4 regions of the Caproicibacter fermentans genome follow, and region 3 is predicted to be linked to each of the others. Evidence: predicted binding sites of a transcription regulator. Region 3 holds the regulator's gene; each other region holds the start of a gene.
The links. The regulator Rex, encoded in region 3, represses fermentation and respiration genes when NADH is low (regulators of the CRP and FNR family bind a similar motif). The targets are predictions, from matches to a motif close to ATTGTTAANNNNTTAACAAT.
Positions count from the first base shown of each region.

Region 1: a site for Rex is predicted at 3,679-3,698, ahead of HCR03_RS03715 (acetyl-CoA C-acetyltransferase). Genes of this name have one in related genera too.
Region 2: a site for Rex is predicted at 3,942-3,961, ahead of HCR03_RS10865 (NmrA family NAD(P)-binding protein). Genes of this name have one in related genera too.
Region 4: a site for Rex is predicted at 3,791-3,810, ahead of HCR03_RS13065 (phosphoenolpyruvate carboxykinase (GTP)). Genes of this name have one in related genera too.

Region 1 covers NZ_CP060286.1:751,712-759,378, reverse strand. Annotated here, with positions in the region: partial or broken gene HCR03_RS20740 (IS30 family transposase) at 260-1,104, opposite strand; gene HCR03_RS03730 (NUDIX hydrolase) at 1,355-1,615, shown strand; gene HCR03_RS03725 (alanyl-tRNA editing protein) at 1,605-2,786, shown strand; gene HCR03_RS03720 (phosphoribosyltransferase) at 2,901-3,539, shown strand; gene HCR03_RS03715 (acetyl-CoA C-acetyltransferase) at 3,756-4,940, shown strand; gene HCR03_RS03710 (enoyl-CoA hydratase-related protein) at 4,985-5,761, shown strand; gene HCR03_RS03705 (3-hydroxyacyl-CoA dehydrogenase family protein) at 5,798-6,637, shown strand; gene HCR03_RS03700 (acyl-CoA dehydrogenase) at 6,674-7,667, shown strand, end outside.
Region 2 covers NZ_CP060286.1:2,209,619-2,217,285, forward strand. Annotated here, with positions in the region: gene HCR03_RS10850 (MFS transporter) at 1-850, opposite strand, end outside; gene HCR03_RS10855 (methyltransferase domain-containing protein) at 953-2,170, opposite strand; gene HCR03_RS10860 (DUF2798 domain-containing protein) at 2,466-2,915, opposite strand; gene HCR03_RS10865 (NmrA family NAD(P)-binding protein) at 2,943-3,902, opposite strand; gene HCR03_RS10870 (LysR family transcriptional regulator) at 4,032-4,928, shown strand; gene HCR03_RS10875 (LacI family DNA-binding transcriptional regulator) at 5,023-6,048, opposite strand; gene HCR03_RS10880 (extracellular solute-binding protein) at 6,248-7,516, shown strand; gene HCR03_RS10885 (carbohydrate ABC transporter permease) at 7,605-7,667, shown strand, end outside.
Region 3 covers NZ_CP060286.1:383,739-391,405, forward strand. Annotated here, with positions in the region: gene HCR03_RS01910 (aconitate hydratase) at 1-996, shown strand, start outside; gene HCR03_RS01915 (TraX family protein) at 1,002-1,715, shown strand; gene HCR03_RS01920 (NADP-dependent isocitrate dehydrogenase) at 1,733-2,941, shown strand; gene HCR03_RS01925 (redox-sensing transcriptional repressor Rex) at 2,979-3,620, shown strand; gene HCR03_RS01930 (LemA family protein) at 3,697-4,254, shown strand; gene HCR03_RS01935 (DUF2207 domain-containing protein) at 4,398-6,254, shown strand; gene HCR03_RS01940 (LysR family transcriptional regulator) at 6,312-7,250, shown strand; gene HCR03_RS01945 (5-methyltetrahydropteroyltriglutamate--homocysteine S-methyltransferase) at 7,325-7,667, shown strand, end outside.
Region 4 covers NZ_CP060286.1:2,640,142-2,647,808, forward strand. Annotated here, with positions in the region: gene HCR03_RS13040 (putative RNA methyltransferase) at 1-627, shown strand, start outside; gene HCR03_RS13045 (glycosyltransferase 87 family protein) at 624-1,802, shown strand; gene rimI (ribosomal protein S18-alanine N-acetyltransferase) at 1,790-2,233, shown strand; gene HCR03_RS13055 (hypothetical protein) at 2,503-2,718, shown strand; gene tsaD (tRNA (adenosine(37)-N6)-threonylcarbamoyltransferase complex transferase subunit TsaD) at 2,706-3,722, shown strand; gene HCR03_RS13065 (phosphoenolpyruvate carboxykinase (GTP)) at 3,896-5,659, shown strand; gene HCR03_RS13070 (dihydrodipicolinate synthase family protein) at 5,742-6,635, opposite strand; gene HCR03_RS13075 (UxaA family hydrolase) at 6,799-7,667, opposite strand, start outside.

The DNA of each region.
Region 1 (7,667 bases), 370 kb from region 3:
TGTAAAACAGGAATCCCACTTTGCAAATGAGAATCCAATTTTGAAAACGAAAGTCCCGATTTGTAAATGAAAATCCCGTTTTGTAATCAACTTTCCCGAAAGTCTCTGGAAAAGCGTACCGCAGGAGCACTTTCGGGGCTCATGAAGGCTGCAAAAGGGTACAGTAAATAGAGGCGCAACTCCCGCTCAGTTTTTTTGTAACTGGAGAATCCCGCCTTGCAGGGGAACAATGGCTGGCGGACAGTGTAAGTAGATAAAATCAGGTTGAATGCTTGAGAAGGCGCGGCTTCAAAACGATATTTTCGGAAGCAATGGGGAGGCAACCAAGCTTTTGAAGGATTCCTTCCCCATAGCAGAAACGAAACATCTCATAGGGACTGCGCCCATTCAGCTTGTTCCTTTTGTAGGAGTTGATGTGATTCATCATTTTGAAAATGTCCGGTTGGGTCAGATTGTCGAAAGAGGTTCCCTTAGGCAAAACCCGCCGAATCAGTTCGTGATTCACCTCAATAGAGCCCTTTTGGTAGGGACTGCTGGGGTCGCAGTAAAAAATTCTCGTGCGGAGGATGTCTTTTCCGGAGGGACCGTATTCCATCAGTCTGGGATTCGAAAACTCACTGCCGTTGTCCGTCAGAATCACTGGGAACAGGTTTTCAAAACATTCCCGGCCCAAGAGCCTGTAAATGGCATCCAAAGAATCAATCACAGACTGCGAGGTGTTTGCGTCCCGCAGAAAAGCCAGCATTAGGCTGGTATTTACGAAATGAACGGTAAGCAATACTTTTCCGCCTTTGTTTCCCAGTACGGATCCATTTCCACAATCTGAGTATCAGGATGGCCTTCCCTGTATTTTTTGAAATCCTCATAATTGCGTCCAATACGGCACCCGCGGTCAATCTTGAATTCCGGCTTTTTGTATCTGGGACGGTATTTCACTTTTCTCGGCAGATCAATGTTCCGGACGTCAAACAAAGAAGCGTCGATGTAATTGTAAAGGGTTTTCTCACTACAGGTCATTTCATTCGCGTGAGTAAGGTAGATCTGATGTACCGATTGGCCGTTCCGAATCAACGGAGTAATCAGCAGATTCAATCTTTCCGGCTCTGTGGAAGGCTTTTCGCTACGCTTCAAAAGCTTTCCGGGGCCGTAACTACAGACGAAACTCCTTGTAACCGGAAAATCCATACATCTTCCGCACGGGAGTTTCATTACAATTGCATTCTACTCTTGCGGGAGAGTATGGATTCTCGCTTTACAATTCAGGAACAAAACGGATCTGGCCATATGCGGTTGCCGGAATCCTAAAGCAGGAGTATAATTAAATTCAAAGTCAAATGAGAAAAGAGGAGCCTGCTTGCCGGAACTCTGCGACGTTTGCGATCAAAACAAAAACAGGACCGGCAGAGTCTGGACCCGCGGCGTCTCGATGTGGCCCGGAGATTACCGTCTTGTAGTATATGTGGGCGAGCTTCGGCTTCAGCCCGAGGAAGTGACACAGGCCAAATGGGTTGGCCGCGAGGAATATGAAGACATGTGCCGACAGGGAATTGTGGTTCCGGCCTGCACGCGGTTTTATGAATGGATGAAAGAAATGGAGGAGAAGAATGAAGCGTGAGACGGTAAAACTTTACGATTTGAATTCAAAGCTGAGAACTTTTCAAGCCCGTGTGCTGGAGTGTGTCCCCGAGAAAGACCGGTTTCTGGTCATTCTTGACCGCACGGCTTTTTTTCCGGAAGGGGGCGGTCAGCCTTCCGACCGGGGGGTCCTGAATTTTGCAAACGTACTGGACGTTCAGGAAAAGGACGGAATCGTCTACCATACCTCGGACCGGTCGTTCCAGCCGGGAGAAATGGTTTCCGGCGGAATCGACTGGCCGCGCCGCTTTGGGCTGATGCAGCAGCATTCCGGCGAGCATATTGTTTCCGGGCTGGCCCACCGGCTGTTTGGGCTTGACAACGTCGGATTTCATATGAGCGAAACGTCTTTGACGGTTGACCTGAACGGGGAGCTTTCCGCGGAGGACCTTGCGCTGATCGAGCGGCTGGCAAACCGCGCGGTCTGGCAGAACCTTGCGGTAAAAGTGTCGTATCCTTCCGCGCAGGAGCTGGGAAGGATTCCTTACAGAAGCAAAAAGGAACTCACCGGCCGGGTTCGGATTGTTGAGTTTCCCGGTTATGATATCTGCGCCTGCTGCGGCACCCATGTGGAGCGTACCGGAGAAATCGGCGCGGTTAAGATGTTGTCTTCCCAGCGGTACAAAGGCGGGACCAGACTGACCATGGCCTGCGGCGGCCAGGCCCTTCGGGATTACGGGGAGAGGGTAAACAGCGTATCTGCCGTTTCCGCGCTGCTTTCCGCAAAGCCGGCGGAGATCGAACAGTCTGTGGAACGGGTTCTGCGCGAGAACGCGGATTTAAAGCGGAGGCTCTCCGCCCTTCGGACGGAAATTTTCCGGTTGAAGGCTGGCGCCATCGCTCCGGGCTGCGGAAATATTCTGATCTTTGATGACGACCTGACTCCGGACGAGCTTCGCCGGTTTGCGCTGATTTTGTCGGAACGCTGTTTTGCGACGGCCGCGGTTTTTTCCGGCGACGATTCAAAAGGGTACCGATATGCCGTATCCGACCCCGCGAATGATGCCAGACCCTATGCAAAAGAGCTGTCCGCCGCTTTTTCGGGAAGGGGAGGCGGACCGAAGGAACTGGTTCAGGGTTCGGTAAGCGGACTGCAAAAAGAAATTAAATTGTTTTTCGAGCAAAGGGCGTTCCGCTGCCGGGAGACTTAAAACCGCGATGTGAAATTATGCAGAATAACCTAGACTTCGTAAAAAAATCTTGCACCTTTGGGGAATCAATGCTATAATAATTACGACTTTTATTGGGAAAGTGGTGTGCCGGTCATGGAAAGCAGAGCTGTTCAGGTTCGCTGCGATAAAAACCGGGATATTGTCTTGAATCTTATTCCGGGGCATTTTGCAACCTCGCATTCTCACGTAAACTATTACATTGACATGACAGGCATTAAACACCAGCAGAAAATTGCCAAACAGGCAGCGGAATTCATGGCTGAAAGGTACGTCAATTCCGTATCCGTCGATACGATCATCTGTATGGACGGCTGCGAAATAATCGGTGCCTTTTTGGCTGAGGAACTCTCAAAATCAGGCGTTTCCTCCCTGAATGAGGGAACCGACATCAGCATTATAACCCCCGAATATCCAAATGGGCAGCTTCTGTTCCGCGACAATGTCCAGGATCGGATCTGGAACAAAAACATTCTTTTGCTTGTGGCTTCCGCAACCACCGGCAAGACGATTAACCGCTCGCTGGAATGCATCCGTTATTACGGCGGCAAAATCGTAGGAACCTCTGCGATTTTCAGCGCGATCGGAGAGACCGGCGGCATCGAGGTCAACTCCATCTTTGCCAGTGATAATTTGCCGAATTATTTTACCTGCTCCGTTCTTGACTGCCCGTATTGTCAAAAGGGGCAGAAGATTGACGCGATTGTGAATAGTTACGGATACTCTAAAATTTAAGGCTGGCAGGCGCATGCCATATGCGCCTGTTTTCATATTATCCACGATGTGAAATTCATTTCGTATTATGGATAATTTGAACGTTTTTTAAAAGAGTTTTTGTTAATTTTTTCAAACCTAGCCTTGCAACTCGGGGTATATTGTGATATATTTAACATAGTCTGTTGTAAACAGCAGTTCGGAAATTTTTATTGGAATTTTAAGGAGGAAAAACCTATGTCAAGGAAAATCGTTTTAGCAGGTGCTTGCCGTACGGCAATCGGTAAATTTGGTGGGACTCTCTCCGGTGTGCCTTTGGTCGATATCGGCACGACGGTTGTAAAGGAATCCATGAAACGCGCCGGTATCTCGCCGGATCAGGTGGATGAAGTCATTCTCGGCTGCGTTTACCAGGCCGGTGTTGGCCAGAACATTGCGCGTCAGGTCTCTGTCGGCTCGGGCATTCCGATTCCGGTACCGGCTTTTACTCTGAATAATATGTGCGGTTCCGGTTTGAAAAGCATCAATGTCGCTGCGGCAATGATTACGGCCGGCGAAGCGGATGTCATTGTTGCGGGCGGTATCGAGAACATGTCCAGCACCCCATATCTGCTGAAAAACGCAAGATTCGGTTATCGTATGCGCGACGGCAAACTGGTCGACTCCCTGATTTACGATGGCCTTGAGGACACATTCAACCATTATCACATGGGGATTACGGCGGAAAACGTCGCGGAGAAATACGGAATTACCCGTCAGATGCAGGATGAATATGGCGCAATGAGTCAGAACCGTGCCGAAAAAGCGTTAAAAGAGGGCAAATTCAAGGAAGAAATCATCCCGATGGAAGTTAAAATGAGGAAGCAGACGGTCCTGTTCGATACGGACGAGGACATTCGTCCCGGCACGACCGTGGAAACCCTTGCAAAGCTGAAGCCGGCATTCAAACCAGACGGAACCGTTACGGCCGGAAACGCTTCCGGAATTGACGACGGCGGTTCCGCAGTTGTTATCATGTCGGAAGAAAAAGCGAAAGAACTTGGCGTGAAGCCTCTGGCAACGTGGGTTGCGGGCTCGTGGGCAGGCGTCGATCCGGCTTACATGGGACTTGGCCCGATTGAGGCAACAAAAAAGATCATGGCGAAAACCGGCATGACCGTTTCGGACATGGATTTGGTGGAAGCCAACGAGGCGTTTGCGGCGCAGACCCTTGCGGTTGCGCACGATCTGAAGTTTGATATGGACAAGACGAACGTAAACGGCGGCGCGATTTCTCTCGGCCATCCGGTCGGATGCTCCGGCGCGCGTATCCTTACCACCCTGCTTTATGAAATGAAGAGGAGAAAGAATGAGCTGGGCCTTGCGACTCTTTGCGTCGGCGGCGGCATGGGCGTTGCCACCATTGTTAAAATGGAAGGCTAACCAGTCATCAAACCTGAAACATTTTAGGAAAGAAGGCAATGAAGATGGGGTATGTGAAATATGAGCAGAAGGATCTGGTCGGGGTCGTTACCATTGACCGAGAAAAGGCCCTGAATGCCCTCAACACCGAAGTCCTTGCCGATCTGGAGGCAGTGGTCGACGCGATTGACCTTGGGAAAACTCGCTGCGTGATTATTACCGGCGCCGGCCAGAAGGCCTTTGTCGCCGGAGCGGACATCGGCGCGATGAGCACGATGACGAAGGAACAGGGCCGGGCGTTCAGCAAGCGCGGCAATGATGTGTTCCGCAAGATTGAAAGCCTGCCGGTCCCCGTCATTGCGGCCGTCAACGGTTTTGCGCTGGGCGGAGGCTGCGAGCTTTCGCTCAGCTGCGACATCCGCATTGCGTCCGAAAACGCTTTGTTCGGGCAGCCGGAAGCCGGCCTCGGCATTACGCCCGGCTTTGGAGGAACACAGCGCCTGGCGCGCACAATCGGCGTCGGCAAGGCAAAGGAACTGATTTATACCTGTGGCAAGGTCAAAGCCGAAGAGGCGCTGAAAATCGGTTTGGTCAACGCGGTATATCCGGCGGATCAGCTGATGGAAGAATGCATAAAGCTGGCCGGGAAAATCGCGCGGAACGCTCCGATCGCGGTTCGCCAGTGCAAAAAAGCGATTAACCTCGGTCTGCAGATGGATATTGACTCGGCTGTGTCCTTGGAAGCGGAGCTGTTCAGCTTTTGCCTGGATACCAAGGACCAGAAAAATGCGATGACCGCTTTCTGCGAAAAGAGAAAGCCGGATCCGTTTATCAACGAATGATTTTTGATTGTAAAAATATATAAGGGGGTTTTTTCTATGATCGTTGGCGTTATTGGTGCGGGGACAATGGGCTCCGGAATTGCTCAGGCATTCGCTCAGACAGAGAATTATTCCGTAAAGCTTTGTGATATTAACGCAGAGCTGGCTGCAGGCGGCAAAAAAAAGATTGAGAAGACGCTGTACAGAGCCGTTTCCAAAGGGAAAATGGAACAGGCTAAGGCGGACGCGATTCTCGCAAAAATCACGACCGGCACCAAAGAAATTGTTTCGGACTGCGATTTGATCGTTGAAGCGGCTCTGGAACGCATGGACGTCAAAAAGGCACTGTTCAAGGATTTGGAAAGCATCTGCAAAAAAGACTGCATTTTTGCGACAAATACGTCTTCCCTTTCCATTACGGAAATCTCCAGCGGCCTTGACCGGGCGGTCTGCGGCATGCATTTCTTCAATCCTGCTCCGGTCATGAAGCTGGTTGAGGTGATCGCCGGCATTACGACTCCCGCTTCCACAGTGGAAAAGGTCAAGGCGATTTCGGCGGAGATCGGCAAGACGCCGGTACAGGTCAAAGAGGCCGCCGGATTTGTCGTAAACCGTATTCTTGTTCCTATGATCAATGAAGCGGTCGGCATTTACGCCGACGGGACGGCCGCCGCCGAGGACATCGACACCGCGATGAAGCTCGGCGCGAATCACCCGATGGGCCCTCTGGCTCTGGGCGATCTGATCGGCCTCGACATCGTTCTTGCGGTTATGGAAGTTCTTCAAAATGAGACGGGCGACCCGAAATACCGCCCGCATCCGCTGCTCAGGAAAATGGTTCGCGGCGGTTTGCTCGGCAGAAAAACCGGCAAGGGCTTTTACGATTACAGCAAGTGACTCTGGCAAAGCTAATATGAATTTGGAGGAACGAGTATGGACTTTCAACTGAGTAAAGAACATGAAATGGCCCGCACTCTCTTTAGGGACTTTGCGGAAAAAGAAATAAAACCATATGCGCAGGACGTGGATGAGAACGAACGCTTTCCGAAGGAGGCGCTTGAAAAATTCCGTCAGTACGGCTTTATGGGAATCCCTTATCCGAAGGAGATGGGCGGTCAGGGCTGCGATACGCTGACCTATGCAATGTGCGTGGAAGAGGTGGCGAAGGTATGCTGCACCTCCAGCACAATGCTTTCCGCCCACACCTCACTTTGCACTTGGCCGATTTACAAATACGGCACGGCGGAGCAAAAGGAGAAATACATACCGAAACTGACCTCCGGCGAATGGCTGGGCGCTTTCGGCCTGACGGAGCCGAACGCGGGCACCGATTCTTCCGCGCAGCAGACCAAGGCGGTTCTTGACGGCGACCACTATGTGATCAATGGCAGCAAGATCTTCATCACCAACGCTGGCTACGCCGATGTTTATGTAATCTTTGCCATGACCGACAAGAGCGCCGGCAACCACGGCATTACCGCGTTTATTGTCGAAAAGGATTTCCCGGGCTTTTCCATCGGCAAGAAGGAAAAGAAGATGGGCATCCGTGGTTCCGCAACCTGCGAACTGATTTTCGAAAACTGCATCGTTCCGAAAGAAAATCTGCTCGGTCAGGAAGGCAAGGGGTTTGTTGTCGCCATGACGACGCTGGACGGCGGACGCATCGGCATCGCGGCTCAGGCGCTCGGCCTCGCGGAAGGCGCTTTGAACGAAACTGTGAAATACGTTAAGGAAAGAAAGCAGTTCGGCCGTCCTCTTTCAAAGTTCCAGAACACTCAGTTTGAAATCGCCGACATGTACACCAAGATCCAGGCTGCGCAGCTGCTCCTTTATAAAGCTGCCGTTGCTAAAGATCACCAGAAGAGTGTTTCGCTTGAAGCGGCTGAGGCTAAACTTTACTGCGCAACCGTTGCGATGGATGTGACCA
Region 2 (7,667 bases), 1.8 Mb from region 3:
CGGTGATCTTTCTGACCAGCAGGGCGCCGACAATCATGCCGACAGGCGAAAAACACTGAACCAGTCCGAATGCTTTCGGGGACAGGTGAAAAACATTGTTTAGGATGTATGGAACGGGTACGGAATAGCACAACGCAAGAAAGAAATTGACTGTTACGAAATTTCGCAGGGAGCTTTTGATCCAATCCGATTTCTTTATGTAATCGAATCCCGCCGCGAGCTCCCGCTTGAAATCGAATCCGGAGTTTTGAGGCGTAAGGTGATTGTAAAGACGGAAATCGATCAGGCACTCGGTAACGGTTGAAAGGAAAAAGGCGATTCCGTTTAACAGGACAAAGTACCGTATCTCCATCGCGGCATAAAGAACGCCCCCCAAACCGGGGCTGACAATGCCTGCGGCAGAGTCGACAATTTTCCCGATTGAATTGACAGTTAAAACATGGGGTCCCGAAACAAGATTCGGGACGGCGGAGTCCATGCAGACATTATAGAGCGTCTGAGAGACGGCAAGCAGCAGGGTTGCGGTGTAAATGTCAAAAAGCGTAAGGCCGTTTCCGGCGGCAAAAAACAACCCGGCAAACAGAAGCCCTTGGAAAGCGTCGGTCAGGACCACAATAATTTTTTTATTGAACCGGTCCGCAAGGACTCCCGCAAACGGACCGATCAGGACAGCCGGCAGGATCTGCAGCGAAAGCGTAACCGCGAACGACAGACCGGACCCCGTCATTTTCAGGACATACAGTCCCATTGCGAACGTATAGACGGAAGACATCAGAACAGACGTGCTTCGCCCCAGAAAGAACATCACAAAATTAAACCGTTCGTGTTTTTGAATCCAAGCCGATCTCACAACAGCGCCCCCTCTTATGCGCTCATTGTAAGACGTGGTGCCGACTCGGCGTCAAGCACCCCGGGACGCCGATTGCTGCGGCAAAAATACAAAAAGGTCGGGTCAACCCAACCTTTTTCCAGCAAAACCGTATGTCAGAACCTTTTCCCCGTTTTGAAAGTAATTTTCATAAATTCCGCCTTTGGCAACGACGTCCGATAGATAATCCGACTGCTTCAAAAACCCCAGTTCCTCAATTTTCCTGCCGACCGGGCCAACTCGAAAGTTCTCCCGGCAGTCCACCGGGACCAGGCTGTCTGAGCTGAAATTCCGGAAGATGATATAGGAGCCGAACAGAGCGGCGTCTTTTTTAAAGTATCGTTCCATGGAATTTAAAAGGAATTCGCTGTGGTCAAAACCATAATTGCTGCTTCCCGCGAAGTCACAGATAAGATCCGCGGAGTGTTCCGCCAGAGGAAGCTCTAGAAAATCACAGCAAATGAAGAAAATTTCCTTTTTCTTCTCCGCATTTTCCAGAATCTTTTTGAGCGAAAGCAGGCCGCCCCTGTTGCAGTCAACGGCGATGTACACCGTGTTTTCCGGCAGGTCATCATAAATCCGTCTTAATAGAAAACCGCTTCCGCTGCCCAGTTCCAAAACAACTTTTTCCGAAAGGCCTTTAAAATCAATCTTCTGAACCGTCCACTCCAGGGTTTTATAAACATGATTCAGATATGCAGCGTCAGTATGCCGGATGTAGGACAAGGGCTCAGGAACCCGGTCTTCGCAGACGGCCTTATCGGGATTTACGAAAAGGATGCCGTCCTGAATCGAGTATTCAACTCCGCAGTTGCATTTAAGCGTTCCTGACAGGATCATATTGTCCTCTACGGCGGCTTCTTTCAACAGGAGGGGGCCGCCGCAGCGGTGGCAGCAAAGAAGGCGCAGCCAATTCAGGCTGATTCCCATTGGGAATGGCTTTGCTTCGCGTTTCCCGTCCAATTTATGAAGCTCGTCTTCCAAACAGGATTTTTCCCTGTTAAGAGCCTCTATTTGCATCTTTACCTTTTCATGCTTGTCTTTAAAAATGTTTTGATAGAATTCCTCCCGCTGAAAAGAGGTCATTTTTCCAAGATGCTTCACGATGAAAATATCTTTAATCTCCAGAAGAGTAAATCCAAGTGACTTGAAATACAGGATTTCTTCAAAATCCTTCTGGCATTGCAGGTCGAATTGGTATTGCTTCCCGATTTTTTGCGGGATCAGTAATTCAAGGTCTATATAATGCCGGATTGTGTCGATACTGACCCGGTTGTGTCTTGCAAACGCGCCAATTTTCACACCGCATCACTCCCTAACCGTTGTCCCATAAGCTAGATTCATTATAATGCCTCCGCGCGGGCTTTACAACTCAGATTACGCCAATAATATACCCGTCAAGTGAAGTCATCCGAATCCCCCCGACAATTCAAAACCAATCTTGCAGGAAGCGAAGGGCTTTTCAGCCAGCACGGGGCGCGACAGGCCTGAGGCGCGCCCCTGCTTCAAACAGCATGTAAAAAAGCCCCGAAAAGCCGGCGTTTCCACCGCTTTTCGGGCTTTTACTTCCGGACCTGTCCCGTCAAAAGTGCCCCGATTATTTTACTCCGGTCATGGCATTGCAAATCCTGACGGCTGCCGGCGTGAGTACGATCGAAGTCAGCAGGGAAGCAAGAAAGGCCAGCGGCACGCTGCCCAGCCAAGCCATCAGGAACGGCGGTTTGAAACCGACGTTGATCAGCGCAAACGTGAGAGACAGCACGACCGCCATCATCAGGCAGACCGGTATGTTTGAAATGACAATGTACTTGAATTTGCCGGGGCTGGAATGAAACGTTTTTTCCGCCAGCTTCGCTCCGAACGGCGCTGCGGGGATAATGAGTCCCGCGACGAATGCGACGGCCAGGGCTTCCAAAGACGAGATCAGAATTGCCGCCGGGGGGAATGCGCCCGTGTTTGCGTAAATCATAACGGTCGATACGACAATCCCGTTAAACAGCGACATCCAGAAATTCATAACAATCCCATAATGCTTTGGGGAGATCATAATTCGATTTCTCCTTTTTTCTATCAACTATCTTAACTGGCGTATATTCGTAAGCTTTTCTTTCCAAACATAGCTGTACGTATCAAGCAAATCCGGAATCTCCAGCGGCTTTCTTCCGGTCAGCTTTTCCACGTCGTGGGAAACCACTCCCATCTGTCCATTGGCGATTCCTTTTTCATTTGTGACCATATCCATTGTGCAGAAGGGAACCGGCGACCGGGAATAGTCTCCGTCCGTTGTGGCGGGGATATGAAGCGCTTCCAGGTAGTTCCGGAATTCTTCATCGTCCATGGGGACGAACTTAAAGTCGATCCCTGATTTTTCCGCAATCATTCTGCAGATGTCCCTCTGGCTCACGGGGGTCAGGCTCGTCAGATCATAATCCTGATTGCGGCCGCCTTTGCCCAGCAGCAGCGCGGCCGCACAGCGTGCGCTGTCGTCCTTTGCGATATACGTTGCCTTGCCGTCGCGCGCGTTCGTCCCCCAGACATTATTGCTCAGCATGGCAAGGATAACGGATACCGTAAGATAATTTTCCATATAAAGGTTGTTCCGCATGATGTTGTACTCGACGCCGCTCTCCTTTAAATAGGCCTCCGTCGGCCTGTGGTCCTCCAGCACATACTGATGGTATCCCTCGCGGTTGGCGCCGAAAAAAGAGGTGTAGGTAATATGCTGAACCCCGGCCTCTTTGCAGGCGTCGATTACATTTTTATGCTGCTGCACGCGTTTGGGCCCGTTGATGATGCTGGAGACAAAATAGATCCTGTCGCCGCCCCGGAACGCGTTTACCATGCCTTCCTTATCGTCGTAATTTGCCTGCCGGATGGTGATGCCCTGCTTTTCCCAAGCCTCTTTTTTCTCCGGGCGCAGACGGTTCAAATCCGGGCAGGTGAAGATCAGCTGTTCCCCCGGAACTTCCTTCATTACGTTTTGGGCAACTCTTCCCGCCAGTTGACCGTCACAGCCTGTTACAATGTATCGCATTTTAGTTCCTCCTTACGGAATCATGTTTAACGGCTCTATTCTGACAAAATTTTAACATTATCTTTTGAGAAAGTGAAATAGAAATATGCTATACTATATACAGAAATCGAATTACAGGGGGGAGCTTTTTTGGATATTAAGCAGTTGGAATGCTTTGTAAACCTCTCGGAAACCCTGAATTTCTCCGCTACCGCGCAGGCCATGTTCATCTCTCAGCCGACCGTAAGCAATCAGATCAAGCAGTTGGAAGAGGAGATTGGATTTGAGCTGTTCAAACGGACCAAAAGAGAAGTGGAGTTAACCAAAGCCGGCGCTTCTTTCTATGAGGACATCAGGGATGTGATCGCCCAGATCCACCAGAGCATCGTCAAAGCGAAAAACTATGCGGAAAAATATGACTCCACCTATGTGGTTGCGTATGAAAGCAACTTTCTCGCAATAAGCTTTCTTTCGCAGATCGTCGCGCGGTTTAATGCCAAACACCCCAATATTCTGCTGGACCTTAAGATGACGGATTTCACGAGGAAAAACATGCTGTTCCTTGAAAAAAGAGTCGATTTTCTCTTTACCGTCAGGGACAATGTGATCGATCTTCCCAATACACAGTATCATGAGCTGTATCGCGGAAAATATGTATGCGTTGTTTCCGAGGACTGCGCCCTTTCCCAAAAGAAGAAAATCGCATACCGCGACCTGGAAACTTATAATTTAATCCTGCTCAATCCGATCCAGAGCCCCGAGGAAATGATTCAAATGGAAAAAAGAATCATGGAGGAATGCCGGTCTTCGCCGGTCTTATACACGGACAATCAGCTGAGCGGCTGCACCATGGCAAAATGCGGACTTGGGGTTGCGATTATGCCGGACTTTATCTGCATTCCGGATCCCACTCTTTGCGTCATTCCATTAGAAACTGAAGACTTCGTCCCCTATGGGATCGTATGGCATAAAGACGACAAACGGAAAGAAACCGACGATTTGATTCAGGCGGCAATAGACGTCTATCGCAGTAGCAGGACAGAATAAGTTTGCTTTTTCAATAAATCGAACTGCCGCCGGCTTTTGAACCGGCGGCAGTTCGATTAGAAGGGCTGCTTTTGATGAGCCATGATCTACCGATCTATTGCTTCTTCGCCCCTTGTGTGGAGCTTCTTACGATCAAAACGGGCAAGGTGGTATAAGTCTGCATCTGAAGCTCAGGATTTTTGATTTTTCTCAGGAGAAGAGAAGCCGCCTGCATGCCCATATCGTGAACATTGACATCGACGACGGTTGGCATGGGATCCATGATTTCTGAAAACGGATAATTGTCAAAGCAAACCAGCGCGATATCGTCCGGAATTTTCAAACGGTGCCGGTGAATGGATTTGATCACGCCGAACGCGACCGCGTTGTCCTGACAAATGACGGCGTTCGGCCGGGCGGCGCAAGCGAAAAGTTCATTGGCAAGGGTAAAGCCGCTGTTGCTGGAAGAATCGCCGTATTTTACAAACTCAGGAGACACCTCCAGCCCTTTTTCGTTCATGACAGAAAGGAAGCCGTTGAAACGCTGTAAAAAGATTTTGTCTTCCCGCGCGCCTCCGACGAATGCGATTCTGCGACGGCCGCATTGGCAAAGATGTTCGGCCGCGATCTGTCCCGAAAGAAAATGATTCGTGTCAATCCAGCAGGCCTGGCTCTCAAAATCCGGCTTGCCGATAATGATATGCGGAAATCCTGATTTTACCAGAAGCGCGGTCATGCTTTTTGTTGTCGCGGAGCCATGAACGACTAAACCGTCCGCGATTTTCTGCGCGATCATGCGTTCGACCGTCTGCGTGGCCCGGTCCGCCTGCTGAATCCCGACCAGGCTTAAATTGTACTCTTTTTGCGCCAGCGTTTCCTGCACGCCGCACAGAATGTCGAACATATGCGGGTTGGTAAACGCAATCTGCGGCTCCAGCTTTGTCAGAAACGCAATGTTGCGCGTCGTCTTTTTTGCGAAATTGCGGGCCTGCAGGTTTGGGCAATAGTGCAGGCGCTCCATCACTTCCCGTACATGCCGGGCGGTTTTTTCAGGGATTGTGGGCGAATGATTTATTATTTTTGAAACGGTGGACGGGGAAACATTCGCCTCGCGCGCAACGTCTTTTATGGTAATCGACATTTCAATGCACCTCACAATAAGGAAAACGGTTTACTAATATATTAAACCGTTTTCCCAAAAAAATCAAGTGAATCGCACAAAAAGTATTGATAATTTTGATAAATATCATTATAATTGACTTGTCAGAGGGAAACAAGCCGTTATCGATCGTTAAACTTTAAGAAAACGGTTTCCTAATACTGAACATGGAGGGATTCTTATGAAAACGCGAACCAAATTTACGGCACTCCTGCTGGCGGCCTGTACAATGGGATCAGCGCTGACAGGCTGTCAGGGAAGCACGGGAGCGGCGTCTTCCAGCGCGCAGTCTGCAAACGCGGCCGTCTCTTCCGCCAATTCCCAAAAGCCTGTGTCAATTACGGTTTGGCACGAAGCAGAAGACGGAATCGTAAAGCCGCTGAAAACCGAGCTCGACAAACTGTCGCCTAATATCACCGTAACATTTCAACGGAAGCAGAATATGAGCGACGCGCTGAAACTGTCGGGCAACGACCCGTCAAGCGCGCCGGATCTGTATTTGATGGCGCATGACAAAACCGGCACTTTTGCCCAGATGGGGATTCTGGCGCCCGTCACAGACTTTATTTCGGAAAGCGAACTGAGCGATTTGATTCCCATGACGGTAAAAGCCGGAACCTATCAGGACAAAATTTATCAGCTCCCCGTTTATTTTGAGACGCAGATGCTGATCTATAATAAAGCTCTGATGAAAAAGGTTCCCACGACAACGGACGATTGGCTAAGCTATATGAAAGCGAACACGGATACGAAAAAAGGCACCTACGCGCTGGTTGAGCAGCACAGCACCGCTTATTACGCGGCGGCGTGGATGCATTCGTTCGGAGCGACCATCATTGACGGGGAGGGAAAACCGGAACTCAACAGTCAGGCAATGAAAGACGCCCTTACATACCATAAGCGGTTCGTTGCCTATGAGCCGACCGACGGCGAGTACAACACGGACACAACGCTGTTTCTCTCCGGCAAAGCGCAGGCGATCATTCAAGGGCCCTGGCTGATTCCGAGCATCAAGAGCGCCGGCATCGATTACGGCGTTGCTCCGCTGCCAACCGTAAATTCCACCGGCAAGCCGCTGATGCCCTATTCCGGAGTGGAGGGCATGTACGTTTTGAAAAATGCTGAGAGCGCCAAAAAAGACGCCGTCGCCGCCGTTCTGCGCCAGCTTTTAAAGCCGGAGGCCGGTATTGCCCTTGCCGAGGCCGCCGACGAGGCCCCGGCTAATTCCAAGTGCTACGACGATGCCGCGGTCAGCGAAAACGCGAGTCTGATGGATATGAAAAACACGGCTCAAACCGCTGTTCCGATGCAGAATGTCCCTCAGATGGACGTCATGTGGACCGTAACCGAAAACGCTCTTTCCGCAATCAACAAAAACAATCAAGAAATTGCCGCCCAGCTTGAAGACGCGCAGAAAAAAGCGATCGAGGGCATCGCGGCAATGCAATAAACGTATGATTCTGTGCTGAAAGAAGGCGGTGCCCGTTGGAATTTTAAAATGGGCGCCGCCCTTTATCCTAAAACAGTTGGTGAATGAAATGAACAAAAAGTCGCGGCCTTGGTTTTATTCCTTTCCGGCGCTTGCCGTAATCAGCCTGATC
Region 3 (7,667 bases):
ACGATCAATCCCAATGTCAGTCTGTCGATTGCACCGGGTTCGCGGCAGGTGTACGGCATGCTCGCCGAAAACGGCGCGCTTGCCGACTTGATCGGCGCGGGGGCAAGAATTCTGGAATGTGCCTGCGGTCCATGCATCGGAATGGGGCAATCCCCGAAATCGGCCGGAATTTCACTGCGGACGTTCAACCGAAATTTCCTCGGGCGTTCCGGCACAGCCGACGCCCAGATCTACCTTGTCGGACCGGAAACCGCGGCAGCCTCCGCGCTTTCCGGTGTGCTGACAGACCCCAGAACCCTGGGAGAGGAGCCCGCAATCAACTTTCCGGACTGTTTTGAGATCAACGACAATATGATTATCCCGCCTGCTTCCGAGGAGGAAGCGAAGGATATTCCGATCCTCCGCGGGCCGAACATCAAAGAACTTCCGGTTGCCGGTCCCCTTTCGGAAACCATCAAAGCCAAAACCCTTTTAAAGGTTGGGGACAACATAACGACCGACCATATCATGCCTGCCGGCTCTAAAATTCTTCCGTACCGGTCGAATATTCCTTATCTTTCGCAGTTTTGCTTTGCCGTATGCGACAAGTCCTTTGCGCAGCGCTGCAGGGAAAACGGAAGCGGCATCATTGTCGGAGGCTCGAACTACGGGCAGGGGTCGTCCAGGGAACACGCTGCTCTGGTTCCGCTGTACCTCGGCGTCAAGGCCGTAATCGTTAAGAGCTTTGCAAGGATTCACTGTGCAAACCTTGTAAACGCCGGAATTCTTCCCTTGGTTTTTGAAAAGGAAAAGGATTATGATACGATCGACCAGATGGATGAACTGGAACTGAACGATGTCCGCGGCGCGGTTCAAGACGGGCGGACAATCACAATCTGCAACAGGACGAAAGGGACTTTCTTTCAGGCGAAGCCTGTGTTGAGCGAGCGCCAGCGCAGAATTGTTCTGGCGGGTGGTTTGCTGAACGACACAAGGGAACAAAACGGAAGGGCGTAAGAGAGTTGGACACGTCGGTGAAAAAACTTTCGGCAAATACAATCAAATGGATTGCGATTGCCGCAATGCTGATTGACCACGTCGCGTGGGGCTTTGTACCGACCTATTCCGCAGCCGGACAGTTGATGCATATCATCGGCAGAATCACGGCGCCGACCATGTGCTTTTTTCTGGCGGAAGGATATGCACATACGCACAATTTTCAGAAATATGCTTTCAGGCTCGGCCTGTTCGCGCTGATTTCCCATATTCCTTTCGTTCTGTTCGAAACGGGGAAGCCACTGAGTTTTTTCCCTTTCAGCGTAATCTACACCCTGTTTCTGAGCCTTCTGGCAATTCGTGCCAGCGATAAAATAGAGAATCCATTTCTCCGAACACTGGCGGTTATTGCTCTTTGTGTTCTCTCGCTCCCGGGGGACTGGATGTTCTTTGATATTCTTTTTACCCTTGCCTTCTGGCAAAATCGGGGGAATTTCCGCCTTCAGATTCAATCGTTTTCCATCATGTCAATTACAATGGTCTTGCTCAGTACATTTTCCTCAGTTACGATGGGGCGTCCGCTTTACAGCGAGCTGTTTCAGGCGGGTGTTTTCCTGTGCCTGCCGATTCTTTCGCGTTACAGCGGAGAACGCGGCGGCGGACGTTACTCCAAATGGACGTTTTATATTTTTTATCCCGCGCATTTACTGGTGCTTGGATTGACTAAGCTTTTTATTTAGGATCGGAGGATGTTGCTATGGCAGAAAAAATAAGGATGCGGACCCCTCTTGTCGAAATGGACGGGGACGAAATGACCAGAGTGATCTGGAAGCAGATCAAAGATATTTTGCTGGAGCCCTATATTGACCTGAAAACGGAGTATTATGACCTTGGACTAAAACACCGCGACGAGACGGAGGATCGTGTGACCGTTGAAGCGGCGCAGGCGATCGAAAAATTCGGCGTCGGTGTAAAATGCGCCACCATTACCCCGAACGCGGACCGGGTGAAAGAGTATGAATTGAACCAAATGTGGAAATCTCCGAATGGGACGATCCGTGCGATTCTGGACGGCACGGTTTTTCGCACTCCGATTCTGGTCAAGGGAATCACGCCGCTGGTTCCGGCTTGGAAAAAGCCGATTACGGTGGCCCGCCATGCTTACGGCGACGTATACAGAAATGTGGAAATGGCTGCCGCCGCGGGCTCAAAAGCGGAACTGGTAATTACGGATGCCGCCGGAAACGAAGAACGAATGACGATCCATGAGTTTCAGTCGTCCGGCATTGTTCAGGGAATCCACAATCTTGATGAGAGTATTTCCAATTTTGCTCACTCCTGTTTTCGGTTCGCTCTTGGTGAAAAAAAAGATATTTGGTTTTCCACAAAAGACACGATTTCCAAAACATACGATCACAGGTTTAAAGATATTTTTCAGGAGATTTTTCAAAAAGATTATGAGGAAAAATTCAAAAAGGCTGGAATCACTTATTTTTATACGCTGATCGACGATGCTGTTGCGCGCGTGATCCGCTCAGAGGGCGGGTTCATCTGGGCCTGCAAAAACTATGACGGCGATGTCATGAGCGACCTGGTTGCAACGGCGTTCGGAAGTCTGGCCATGATGACCAGCGTACTGGTTTCGCCAAAGGGAGTCTATGAATATGAAGCCGCCCATGGTACGGTTCAGCGGCATTATTACCGGCACTTAAAGGGAGAAAAAACTTCTACCAATCCGCTTGCTACTTTGTTCGCCTGGACGGGCGCACTGAAAAAGCGCGGCGAGCTTGACGGAATTTCGGAACTTTCCGATTTTGCCGAAAAACTGGAGCTTGCATCGATTCGGACGGTGGAAAGCGGAACAATGACGGGTGATCTATCGGGAATATCAACTTTGCAAAAGAAAAAAACAGTGGATACGGAAACTTTTTTGGATGCCGTTCGCAGAACTATGGATCAGCTTTAATCAGTTTCATGTTTCACTTGAATTGGAGGAATGCGTCATGTCAAGACGTGAAAAGGTTTCTATGTCGGTAATCAGGCGTCTGCCGCGTTATTACCGCTTTTTGATTCATTTAAAAGAGAAAGGCGTCACGAGGATTTCTTCGACGGAGCTTTCAACTAAGCTGGGCCTTACCGCTTCTCAGATTCGTCAGGATCTGAATTGCTTTGGCGGCTTCGGCCAGCAGGGCTATGGATATATCGTTAGTCAGCTCTGTGACGAAATCGGCAATATACTCGGTCTTTCCGGTAAATATCCCACCATTCTGTTCGGCGCCGGGAACCTTGGCCGAGCAATCGGCACCCATATGTCGTTTGAGTCGGAGGGGTTCCGACTGATTGGGATATTCGACAATTCACCGGAGCGAATTGGGATGGAGCTTGCAAACCTGAAAGTGAGGGATGTTGCGGGGCTGGAAGAATTCTGCAAAAAGGAAAAGCCGGTCATGGCGATTTTCTGTGTGCCCAGAACTGCGGCCGGCGAACTTGCCGAACAGCTCTATAATCTTGGAATTCGCAATTTCTGGAATTTCAGCCATTATGATCTTTCCATGCGGTACCCCGACGCCATTGTTGAAAATGTTCATCTGAATGACAGCCTTATGACTTTATGCTACCGTATTTCCGATCAGTCTGCCAAATAAACGGCAGAAAGCAGCCGCATATTTTTTGAGCTTTATCAGATCATAAGAAGCAGGTGAAACAGAAGGAGGTAATTCTATGGGCTGGATTCCGTTCGCAATTCTCTTGGGAATACTGCTGATCCTGGTTGTCTGGTGTGTTTCGGCTTACAACAGACTGATTTCATTTTCTGTCCGTGTTGACAACAGCTGGTCTCAGGTGGACGTACAACTGAAAAAAAGATTTGATCTGATTCCAAATCTGGTTGAAACGGTAAAGGGTTACGCAGCGCACGAAAAGTCTACCCTGTCGGAAGTGACGAAATGGCGCGGCGCGGCGATGAACGCAAGAACGCCGGAGGAAGCGATGGAGAATAACGCCAAGCTTTCAAGGGCAATCGTCAATCTTTTCGCGACCGCGGAACAGTATCCGGATCTGAAAGCAAATCAGAATTTCCTGAATCTGCAGGATCAGCTTCGCGAAATAGAAAGCAAAATTGCCGTTTCCCGCCAGTTTTATAATGATACGGCTATGAAATACAACGAATACGTCATGCGTTTTCCGTCAAATCTGATAGCGTCGGTGTTTCATTTCAACCGGAAAAAATACTTTGAAATCGAGGAAGCGGACCGGGCTGTCCCGCAGGTGAAATTTTGAAATCAATAATGAATCATAGGGAAGCCGGAAAAATTATCCCTAGATTACAGCTGCGGGCCTTTTTCCTATTAACGGCGGTCTTGTTCTGCTTTCTTCCTTTGACCGCCTGCTCGGATGATTCTGATAAAAACTCAAGGCAAGTGTTGCAGAAGCTGAACGTTTCCGCGGCTTTGATGGAAAACGGAGACATGACGGTCTCTGAAACATGGAAAATCAATTTAAAAGACCGCAACAAACCCTATCGGAACATCTATAAGTCCTTTTCTTTAAAAGCAGGCGAGTCCGCAGAAATTACAGATTTAACCGTTTATGACGAGGACCGGGGGATTCCCTATTCCTTTGCGGGCGATGTTGACCCGGAAAGTGTTTCCGGCGATGAAATGCAGGACCAATGTTACCTTTATCAAACCGGAAATCAGGTTGAAATCGGCTGGTTTATGCCTTCGATTGAAAAAGGCGTCCGGACGTTTACCTTTACTTACAGAATTAAAAATCTTGTCACTGTTTATCAGGACACGGCGGTTTTATATCATTATTTTCTTCCGAGCAATTTCAGCCTTCCCGTCACTGTGATGGACGGCACGATCCGCTTTCCGTCCGGCGGCAACAAAAAGAATGTACGCACGTGGCTGCATACGGATGTGAAAAGCAACCTGTCGATTGACTCCAACGATCAAATCAGTTTTACGGCCTCTTCTATTCCGGCGGGTCATTCGGTTGAAGTCCGCCTTTGCATGCCGCCGCAGTTGTTTCCGTCTTCTAAAAATGTCGTTTCCCAGGCGGTTTTGCCGGGGATTGAACAGGAAGAACAAAAATGGGCTGACGAATACGAGCGGAAGCTTCGAATGGAATTCCTGCTTGGCGTTCTTGATGCCGCCGGCGCGGTTCTCCTTCTGGGAATTACTCTGTTTTTCTTTTTCCGGCTCCGCAAAAAGAACAAGAGGCATGCGGTTGAGGTACCGGAATATACGAGAGAGATCCCGCAGGGAAACAGCCCGGGAGGGATTGCCAACCTTTATTATTTCTATTCCGGACTTCATGAAAAAGAAAAAAACAGGATGCTCAGCGCCACGCTTCTGAGCATGGCCAGAAAAGGATTCGTACAATTTGAAAGTACCGGAGACCGATTAACCGTTATTCTGACCGGGGATACAAAGGGAGAAGAGCTGACGGAAAGTGAGAAAGTTTTTCTTGAACTGATTACCACCGTCGGAGAGACATCGGGAAATCGATTTACCATGAGAGAATTTCAAAAATATGCGGAGTCTCATGGGGAATATGTCGGTCGTAAGCTGGAGGACTTTTCCGTTGCCACAAAAAGAGAGCTTTCTCAGCGGGGATATTACGAGGCACGGCCTGTTTTCTTCTCCGCATCCAAATGGGTCGGCGTGTTGTTGATTCTGTTTGCATTTGTACTCTTTGCGGGAACGGATATTCTGGGAGTTTTGCTGATTTATCTTCCTGTTTCCATTTTATTGTCCGGCATATTGTTGATGGTCGGCGGCTCGGTGAAAATGAAATTGAGCCAAAAAGGCGAATACGAATACGGCGTTTGGCATGGACTGAAAAAATACATGGTCGAATTTTCACGCATGAAAGAGTATGGTGTTCCCCAGCTTGAGCTTTGGGAAGAATATCTGGTTTATGCAACCATGATGGGGGTTTCCGGTGAAGTATGCAAGCAGCTCAAGATGGCATATCCTCAGCTTAGGGATGAAACGTATGTTAACGGCAATTTTGCCGGCAGCTATTTATACTTCATGTTCGGGCCGAGAATTTATTGGGGTGGGCTTGCTCCGTCGCGGGGCACTTTTGACTTTGGGGCCGCGCTGGGCAGTACATTCCGGCAAGTCGGTTCGGCAGCAACCAGATTATCCAATTCGCCCATGAACGGCGGAGGAAAATTTGGAGGCGGTTTTGGAGGCGGAGGCTTCGGCGGGGGAGGATTCTCCGGCGGAGGCGGCGGGTTCGGCGGCGGCGGAGGCGGCGGCGTCCGCTGACGGCAGTTAGAGCACTTGGGCGGTACCGGCCAGGTGCTTTTGTTTTGGAGAAATATTATGACACTGAAGCAATTAAATTACATCATTGAGGTTGTTGCCCGGGGTTCTATCAATGAGGCGGCGAATTCCCTTTTCATATCTCAGCCAAGCTTGTCAAAATCAATCCGAGACCTGGAAACGGAATTTGGAATCGAAATTTTCAACCGGTCTGCAAAGGGAATATCCCTGACTGCGGAAGGGTCGGAATTTTTGTGCTATGCCCGTCAGGTAATAGAACAAACGGAATTGCTGGAGCAGAGGTATAAAAACTTGAAACCGTCCAGACAGATGTGCTCAATTTCCACGCAGCATTATGCGTTTGCGGTCGATGCTTTTGTCAATCTGATCCAAAGGAGCGATTCGGGAGAATATGAGTTTACCTTGCGTGAGACGAGGACGCATGAGATTCTTTCTGATGTACGCGATTTACGCAGTGAAATAGGGATCCTTTATCTAAGTCCTTTTAACAGGAAGGTTTTGGAACGCTTTTTTCAGGAAAATCACTTGTTGTTCCACCCTTTGTTTCAAGCCGGTCCGCATATTTTTATCAGTAAGGAGAATCCGTTGGCTGGCCGGAAGGAAGTGTTTCCCTCAGATCTTGGGGAATTTCCGTATCTTTCATTTGAGCAGGGAGAGTATAATTCCTTTTATTTTGCAGAGGAACTTCAAAGCATAACCTACCATCGGAAAAGAATTCACGTCAGCGACCGGGCGACACTGTTTAATTTGCTGATTGGCCTGAACGGATATACGATTTCCTCCGGTGTGCTGAGCACTGCTTTGAATGGGACAAATATCGTTTCGGTTCCTCTTCGGATCGACGATTCCATGTTGATCGGCTGGATCGAAAATCAAAAGGTAAAACTCAGCGGACAGGCGAAGAAATACATTGCTCAGCTAAAACTTGTCATTCGGCAATACGGATTTGATATCGTTGAAAACTATAAACAAATATAATTTTTATATGTTACTGGATTTCGGCGCTCTGTGCTATACTGATAACGATAGAAAACCGCAGGGGGGTAATTACTATGAATCAGTGTGAAAATCTGAGCGCGAAACGAAAAAACGCACCGTTTCGATACGACGTCGTAGGAAGCTTTCTTCGCCCGGAGGCATTAAAGAAGGCCAGAAAAGATTATCGGGGTGGAATGATTTCAAAAGAGAAATTGAAAGAGGTTGAGGACAGAGAGATCTTAAAGCTTGTTCAAAAAGAGAAAGATGCGGGGCTTCAATCCGTCACCGATGGTGAATTCCGCCGCAGCTGGTGGCACTTGGATTTTATGTGGGGATTGCAGGGCGTTGAGCGAAAAAACCTGAAAAAGGGCTATTTGTTCCATGATGAAGTAACCCGTGGGGAAACCGCCTCGCTGT
Region 4 (7,667 bases), 1.7 Mb from region 3:
GCGCCGTTCAGCGACTGCCTGAACCGTCTGGCGGAGGACAGTCTTCCGCAGGGGCGCCCCGTGATTCTGGACGCGGGCTGCGGCGAGGGATACTATGCCGGGCGGCTGCGGGAACATCTGCTGAAAAGGGGAGCGGCTCCGGAGCAGTACGGGCTCGATATTTCGAAATCCGCGGTGCGCGCCGCCGCGAAGAAGTATCGGGGAATTATGTTTGCCGTGGGCAGCATCTTCGGCATTCCGGCTCTTTCCGCGTCCGCCGATGTTCTTACGGATGTGTTCGCGCCGATTGTTCCGCGGGAATATGCGCGGGTGCTGCGCCCCGGCGGGGTCCTGATCCTCGCCGTGCCGTCGCAGCGGCATTTGTACGGCCTGAAAGAAATCCTTTACGACGAGCCGTACGAGAACGAATACCGGGAAACCGAGTACCCTGGTTTTGCGTTCCTCCGGCGCGTGCCGGTGCGGGGGAATATCACATTAAACGGGGCGCGGGAAATCGGGGACTTGTTCGCCATGACGCCCTACTTCCGAAAAACACCGCGCGAGGGCTGCGAGCGGCTTGCCCGGACGCAGATGCTTAGAACGGAAATAGGATTCGATTTTTTACTCTATCGCAAGGTGGGAGAATGATGAGCAAGCGCAAGGCGTTCGTTAACTTTGTCAAAGCGGAGAATATCTTCTTCATGGTCGCCGTCACGGTCCTCGCCATGGCGGTCCGTCTCAGATTTTTCGGGTATATCTCCAGCGACTACCGGCAGTTTTTATCCGGATGGTTTGAGCTGCTTCGCCAGAACGGCGGCCTTTCGGCGGTGGGAATCAATTTCGGCGACTATACGCCGGCCTACTACTATCTGCTTGCCCTTCTCACCTATCTTCCGTTTTCCGGCCTGCACCTGATTAAGGCGCTTTCCTGCGCGGGGGACGTCGCGGCGGCGTATTATGTGTTTCGCATCGTCGACCGGAAATACGGTGAATTCTGGGGGGAAATCGCCTACGCGGTCACGCTGTTCCTGCCCAGCGTGATTCTGAATTCGGCGGTCTGGGCGCAGTGCGATTCCATCTATACCGCCGCGCTGCTCGCCTGCATCTGCTATCTGATGGAGGATCGGCAGTACCTTGCCGTCACGGCGTTTTCAATTGCGCTTGCGTTCAAGCTGCAGGCCGTGTTTCTCGCTCCGTTTCTGTTCGTCCTGCTCCTCAAGGGCAGAATCAAAGCGCGCTGTCTGCTGATCCCGCCGCTGGTGTATGTGATTTCCATTTTGCCCGCCGCCGTGATGGGCCGTAATTTCTGGGAATTACTGACCGTCTATTTCCGGCAGTCGCAGGAGTACAACGAGCTGACGATGAACCTGCCGAATCTGTTTACCTGGTTCCCCGCGGACGCGCCGGAATCCGTCGGCAGGGCGGCGGTGCTGGCCGCAGGGGCGCTGGTGCTGTTCACGTTTGCCTATCTCTGCGCACAGAAATTCCGCATCACGGATGAAATGCTGGTCTCCCTTGCGCTGTTTTATGTGATGCTGCTGCCGTATTTTCTTCCGTTTATGCACGAGAGATACTGGTACCCGGCGGATTTGCTCTCGCTTGTGTTCGCGTTTTATTTTCCGGAAAAGTTCTATGTCCCGGTCATCACGGTGATGTCCTCCGTCTACGCCTACAGCCGGTTTCTGTTTGGATTCCGGTTTATCAGCATGAAGCTGTTTTCCGTTCTGATGCTCTTTAACCTGATCTGGGTCGCGATTCATATTATTTACCGCATCCGGGACGGCTCGGACTGGAAGGTGATGAGGCGGGGATGGACGGACTGAAGCTGATTCCCATGGCGCCGCGGCACCTGGACCGCCTTGCCGAGCTGGAACGGCTCTGCTTTGCGGAGCCGTGGACGCGGGAAGGACTTGCCGCCGAGCTTTCCAGCGATACCGCCGTCTTTCTGGCCGCGGAGAGCGGCGGAGAAATCGCCGGCTACGCGGGGATGCACTGTGTCCGCGGGGAATGCTATGTGGACAACATCGCCGTTTTCCCCGCTTTTCGGCGTCAGGGCGTCGGACGCGCGCTGACGCGGGGCCTGATCGGCCGGGCGCGCGAGAGGAACGCGGAGTTTTTCAGCCTGGAGGTGCGTCCCTCCAACACGGCGGCGGTCGCGCTGTATCAGTCGCTGGGGCTTCGCCCCGCCGGGAGAAGGAAGAACTTTTACCGGAACCCTGCGGAGGACGCACTGATTCTTACCCTGCATTTTTAAGATGCTTTCTTGGGGCAGGCCGTCCGGCCCTTACTCGCCTACGGCGCCCACGGCTGAAAACAAGTCCTCTGCTTTACTTTCTCTTGCCCTCTTGATGCCGACAATCTGGATGCGGCGTCAGGCTGCTCCTCCCGACCCGCGTACCTTTCGTACGGGACCGAAAGTATGGGCCTGCGCGGTCGAACGCTCGCCTTACGCTGCCTTCAGGGCAAAAAGAAAGAATCGAGTATGAAATTCCGCTCAAAATTAAGAATCAGGGGGAATGCAACATGACAAAACGCGAAACCCGTCTGCTGGCGCTTGCCTGCACGTTCATCGGAATCGTGATCGGCTTTTTGCTTGCGCCGATCAAGGCCGGAACCACCGTTTCCTGCGGCAACAACAATACGCTTGAGGGACCGGACGCCAAGAGACTGAAGCACCGCGCCGGAAAGCGCTTCCGGACGCGGGAAGAGGAGCCCGGGGAGGACACATGCGAATTCTAGGAATTGAAAGCTCCTGCGACGAAACCGCCGCCGCCGTTGTCGAAGACGGCAGAATCATCCGCTCCAACTCGGTCGCCTCGCAGATTGAAGAACACCGGCTTTACGGCGGCGTTGTGCCGGAGATCGCCTCCCGCAGGCACTGCGAGGCGATTTCCGGCGTTGTGAATAACGCGCTGGACGACGCCGGGACAAGCCTGGAAGAAATCGATGCGATCGCCGTCACTTACGCGCCCGGGCTGATCGGCGCGCTGCTGGTCGGCGTCAACTTTGCGAAGGGGCTGGCCCTGTCGACGGGGAAGCCGCTCGTACCGGTGCACCACCTGCGCGCGCATATCGCCGCGAATTACCTGACGTTCCCGGAGCTTACGCCGCCGTTTCTCTGCCTGGTGGTTTCCGGCGGCCACACGCACCTGATCGACGTCCGGAACTACACGGACCTGCGCGTGCTGGGCCAGACCAGGGACGATGCGGCGGGCGAGGCGTTCGACAAGGCCGCGCGCGCGATGGGCATGCCGTACCCCGGCGGGGTCGAGCTGGATAAAGTTGCAGAGCGGGGGAATGATAAGGCATACAAACTCCCGCGCCCGTCCGTGGATGGGGCTCCGTTCGATTTCAGCTTTTCCGGCCTGAAAACCAACGTGCTTAATCAGCTGCACAACGCGCGGCAGCGCGGGGAAACGGTTTCGATTCCGGATCTTGCGGCGTCTTACCGCAGGGCGGTGGTCGACTGTCTGGTGCGGAACACGCTGCTCGCGGCGGAGGAAACCGGTGCGAAAAAGCTGGTGACGGCGGGCGGCGTCTCCGCCAACTCGCTGCTGCGGCGGGAACTGAAGACGGTGTGCCGGGAGCGCGGCCTGTCCTTTTACTGCCCGCGGCTGGACCTTTGCGGCGACAACGGCGCGATGGTCGCGGCCCAGGGCTTCTATGAGTATGCGGCCGGAAACGTTGCCGGACCCGGCCTGAACGCCCGCGCGGAGCTTTCTGTGGAATCTCTCTCCGTTTAATTTTGCAGGATGGGGCTCATCATTATTCATTATTCTGTGAGAGCATAAAAGAAAAATAATTTTCAAAAATTGATATATTTTTAACAAACGAATCCGATGTTATTGCACAATACGAAATGTTGTATTATAATGGCAGTATATTCATTAGGCCATTGGGCCGAAAGGAGAAGCATATGACTCAGAATCAATCGGTACTGGAATGGATGGAAAAGATGAAGGAGTTGGTCTGTCCGGACAGGGTGATCTGGATTGACGGGACTCAGGAGCAGCTTGAATCGTTGAGGGCCGAAGCTTGCAAAACCGGCGAGATGATCAAGCTCAATGAAGAGAAGCTTCCCGGCTGCTATCTTCATCGCACGGCCGTAAACGACGTGGCACGCGTGGAGGGACGCACCTTTATCTGCTCCCGCAGCGAGGAGGACGCGGGTCCGACCAATCATTGGATGGAGCCGTCAAAGGCCTATGAAATGCTGTACGGAATCGCAAAAAACAGCTATCGGGGCCGCACCATGTATGTGATTCCTTATTCTATGGGCCCCGTGGGCTCTCCGTTTGCCAAAATCGGCGTTGAACTGACCGATTCCATTTATGTTGTTCTGAATATGAGCATTATGACCCGCGTCGGCAGCGAGGTTCTTGAAACCCTTGGCAACAGCAGCGACTGGGTGCGCGGCCTGCACTGCAAATGCGAGATCGACGAAGAAAAAAGATACATTTGCCATTTTCCGGAGGACAACACGATTATATCCGTCAATTCCGGTTACGGCGGAAACGTTTTGCTCGGGAAAAAATGCTTTGCGCTGCGCATCGCGTCCTTCCTTGGCAAAAACGAGGGCTGGATGGCGGAGCACATGCTGATCCTCGGCATTCAGAATCCGCTGGGCGAAATCAAATATGTGGCTGCGGCGTTCCCGTCGGCCTGCGGCAAGACGAATCTCGCCATGCTGGTCCCGCCGGAATTCTACCGGAAAAAAGGCTACAAAATCTGGACGGTCGGCGACGACATCGCCTGGATGCGCATCGGACCGGACGGCAGGCTCTGGGCGATCAACCCGGAAAACGGATTTTTCGGCGTGGCGCCGGGAACCAACGAAAAATCGAACCCGAACGCCCTGGCGACGACAAAATCCGGCACGATTTTTACAAACGTTGTGCATAATCTGGACGACAACACCGTCTGGTGGGAAGGATTGGACCACAATCCGCCGAAGAATGCCGTGGACTGGAAGGGCCGCCCGTGGGACGGCACCAGCAGCAAGGAAAAGGGAGCGCACCCGAACAGCCGCTTTACCGCGCCGGCGAAAAACTGCCCGTGCATCAGCCCCGAGTTTGAAAACGGGCGCGGCGTTCCGATTTCCGCGATTATTTTCGGCGGCCGCCGCGCGCGCACCACGCCGCTGGTGTATCAGTCCAGGGACTGGAACAACGGCGTGTTTGTAGGCTCCATCATGGCGTCTGAAACAACCGCAGCCGCGACCGGCGCCGTGGGCGTCGTCCGCCGCGACCCGATGGCCATGCTGCCGTTCTGCGGCTACCATATGGGCGATTACTTCAAGCACTGGATCGATATGGGCGAAAGACTCGGCGACAAGGCGCCGAAGATTTTCAACGTAAACTGGTTCCGGCTGGACGACGAGGGCCATTTCATCTGGCCGGGCTTCGGCGATAATCTGCGCGTGCTCGAATGGATTCTGAAACGCTGCGAGGACAAGGCGGACGCGGTCGACACCCCGATCGGCTTTGTGCCGAAGGCGGAGGACATCAACCTCTCCGGTCTGGATCTGACCGTCGACACGCTCAAGACGATTCTGAACGTCGACAGCGCGGACTGGACGAAGGAAGCCGACGGAATTGAGGAATTCTATCAGAAATTCGGCGACAAGCTCCCGAAGGAACTGAAAACGGAACTTAAAAAGCTGAAAGAAAAACTTGCATAGGATGCAGCTGCCGTCAATATAGAAAAATCAGAGGAGCCCGCCCCTTGTAGGGACGTGCTCCTCTAATCGTTTGGTAACGGGGCTATAGAATCCCCAGACTCTTCATTAAATCGTGCAGCTGCTGTTCCTGAGCGTCGTTAAGCGGGAGCATGGGGGCGCAACAGGTGTCGCTGATTTCCAGGCCGGCGATCCGCATGGCCCTTTTGACAGTGGGGATGAAGGGGTGCGCAACCTCGTAAAGTGCCATTGCCCTGTCGATGTATTTCTGCATCTCCGCCATCCTGAATGCGTCATTTCTTTCCACGGCCTTTACCCATTCTGCGCATTTTTCCGGGATCAGGTTTGAAAGTCCGCCAATGACGCCTGCACCACCGCTCATGACGTTATGCACCAGGTTGTCATCGTAGCCACTGAACACCTCGAAATCCGGAAACTCGGGAGTTACCGTTCGAATGATTGCGCTGGTGTGGCTCATCTGCGTGACGGTATCCTTGACTCCCTTGATGTTTTTATGCTTGCGGGCCAGGCGCAAAACCAGGTCGGGGGAAATGTCGTGGACCGTCCGTTCGGGGAAGTTGTAAAGGAAGATGTCGGCGGGCGTGCTGTTGGCGACCAGGTCGAAAAAGGCTTCCAGAGCCTCCTGCGAAAATTTGAAGTAGTAAGGGCTTACAACCATGACCTCACGAAGCCCTTTGCCGTAGGCGTAGTTGGCGAGTTCAATCGCCTCGTCCGCTATCATGCGGCTGATGCCGATGAAAATTCGCGTCCTGCCTTTCACATAGTCAGCAGCAAGGTCGATCAGCTGCATCTGAGCCTCCATGGTCATGGAAAAAAATTCGCCGGTGCTGCCCATGATCACAAGGCCGCTGACGCCACCCTGAATCAGATGGTCATAGACTTTCTTATTGCCTTCCAGGTCCAGAGTGCCGTCCTTTTTGAAAATGGTCACAACAGGGGTTAAAAACTGAGCTTTCATTTAGGTAATATCACTCCAATCTAAAAAACGAGGGATACGGGGCTTCTTTGAGGAAAAAAAGCGGTGCCTGCCCATACGGAACACTCCGAGGAGCGGAAACCCGTTCTAAATCATAGGTTATAAATTCCGCTCGGGCAAACTCCCTTCCGTATTTATTCTATCATTATACATAGTTGCAGACACGCGCAATGGCCATTTCAGTATAGCCCAGGCTTTCGGCCTTGGTCTGCTTTCCGCTAGCGACCTGCGAAACCAGAGTAATCAGCCTGTCCCCGAGTTCCTCAACGGTTTTGTCGCCGTAAATGAGGGGCGAGGCATCTACGTCGATGTTGTCAATCATACTGGAATAGGTTAGCTTGTTGCCGGTGATTTTAATGACGGGCGCGATAGGGTTGCCTGTGGGGGTGCCGCGGCCAGTCGAAAAAACCACGACCTGGGCGCCGCCGGCCACCATGCCTGCTACGGATGAAGGGTCGTTGCCCGGAGTGTCCATGATAACCAGGCCGGCTTTTGTTCCTACCTGCTGTGCGTAATCATAGACCGCGTTCACAGGCGTGTGTCCGCCCTTGTGGATGCAGCCCAGCGACTTTTCTTCCAGAGTCGTAAGGCCGCCGGCTTTGTTTCCGGGGGATGGATTCCCTTCACGGACCTCTTCACCGACCAGGCTTAGGGCCTTTTCATACCGGTGGACGATTTCGTAAATCCGGTCGTGGACTTCCTTAGTGGCGGCGCGGCGAGCAAGAATATGTTCGGCACCAATAAACTCGGTCGTTTCGCTGAGAATGGAAGTGCCTCCTTCACTGACCATCAAATCGCTGAGCTGGCCTATCAGAGGGTTGGCCGCCAGACCACTGGTCGGGTCGGAGCCGCCGCATTCCGTTCCTATGATTAGTTCGGATAGCGGGAAGAGCTTCTTCTGAACAATGGAGGCCTCTGTGACCATTTCCTTGGCGTAACGTACGGCCTGGTCGATCGCCTTCAGCGTCCCGCCGGCCTCCTGGATGATGACCTGCTTCAAGGGTTTATTTGTGA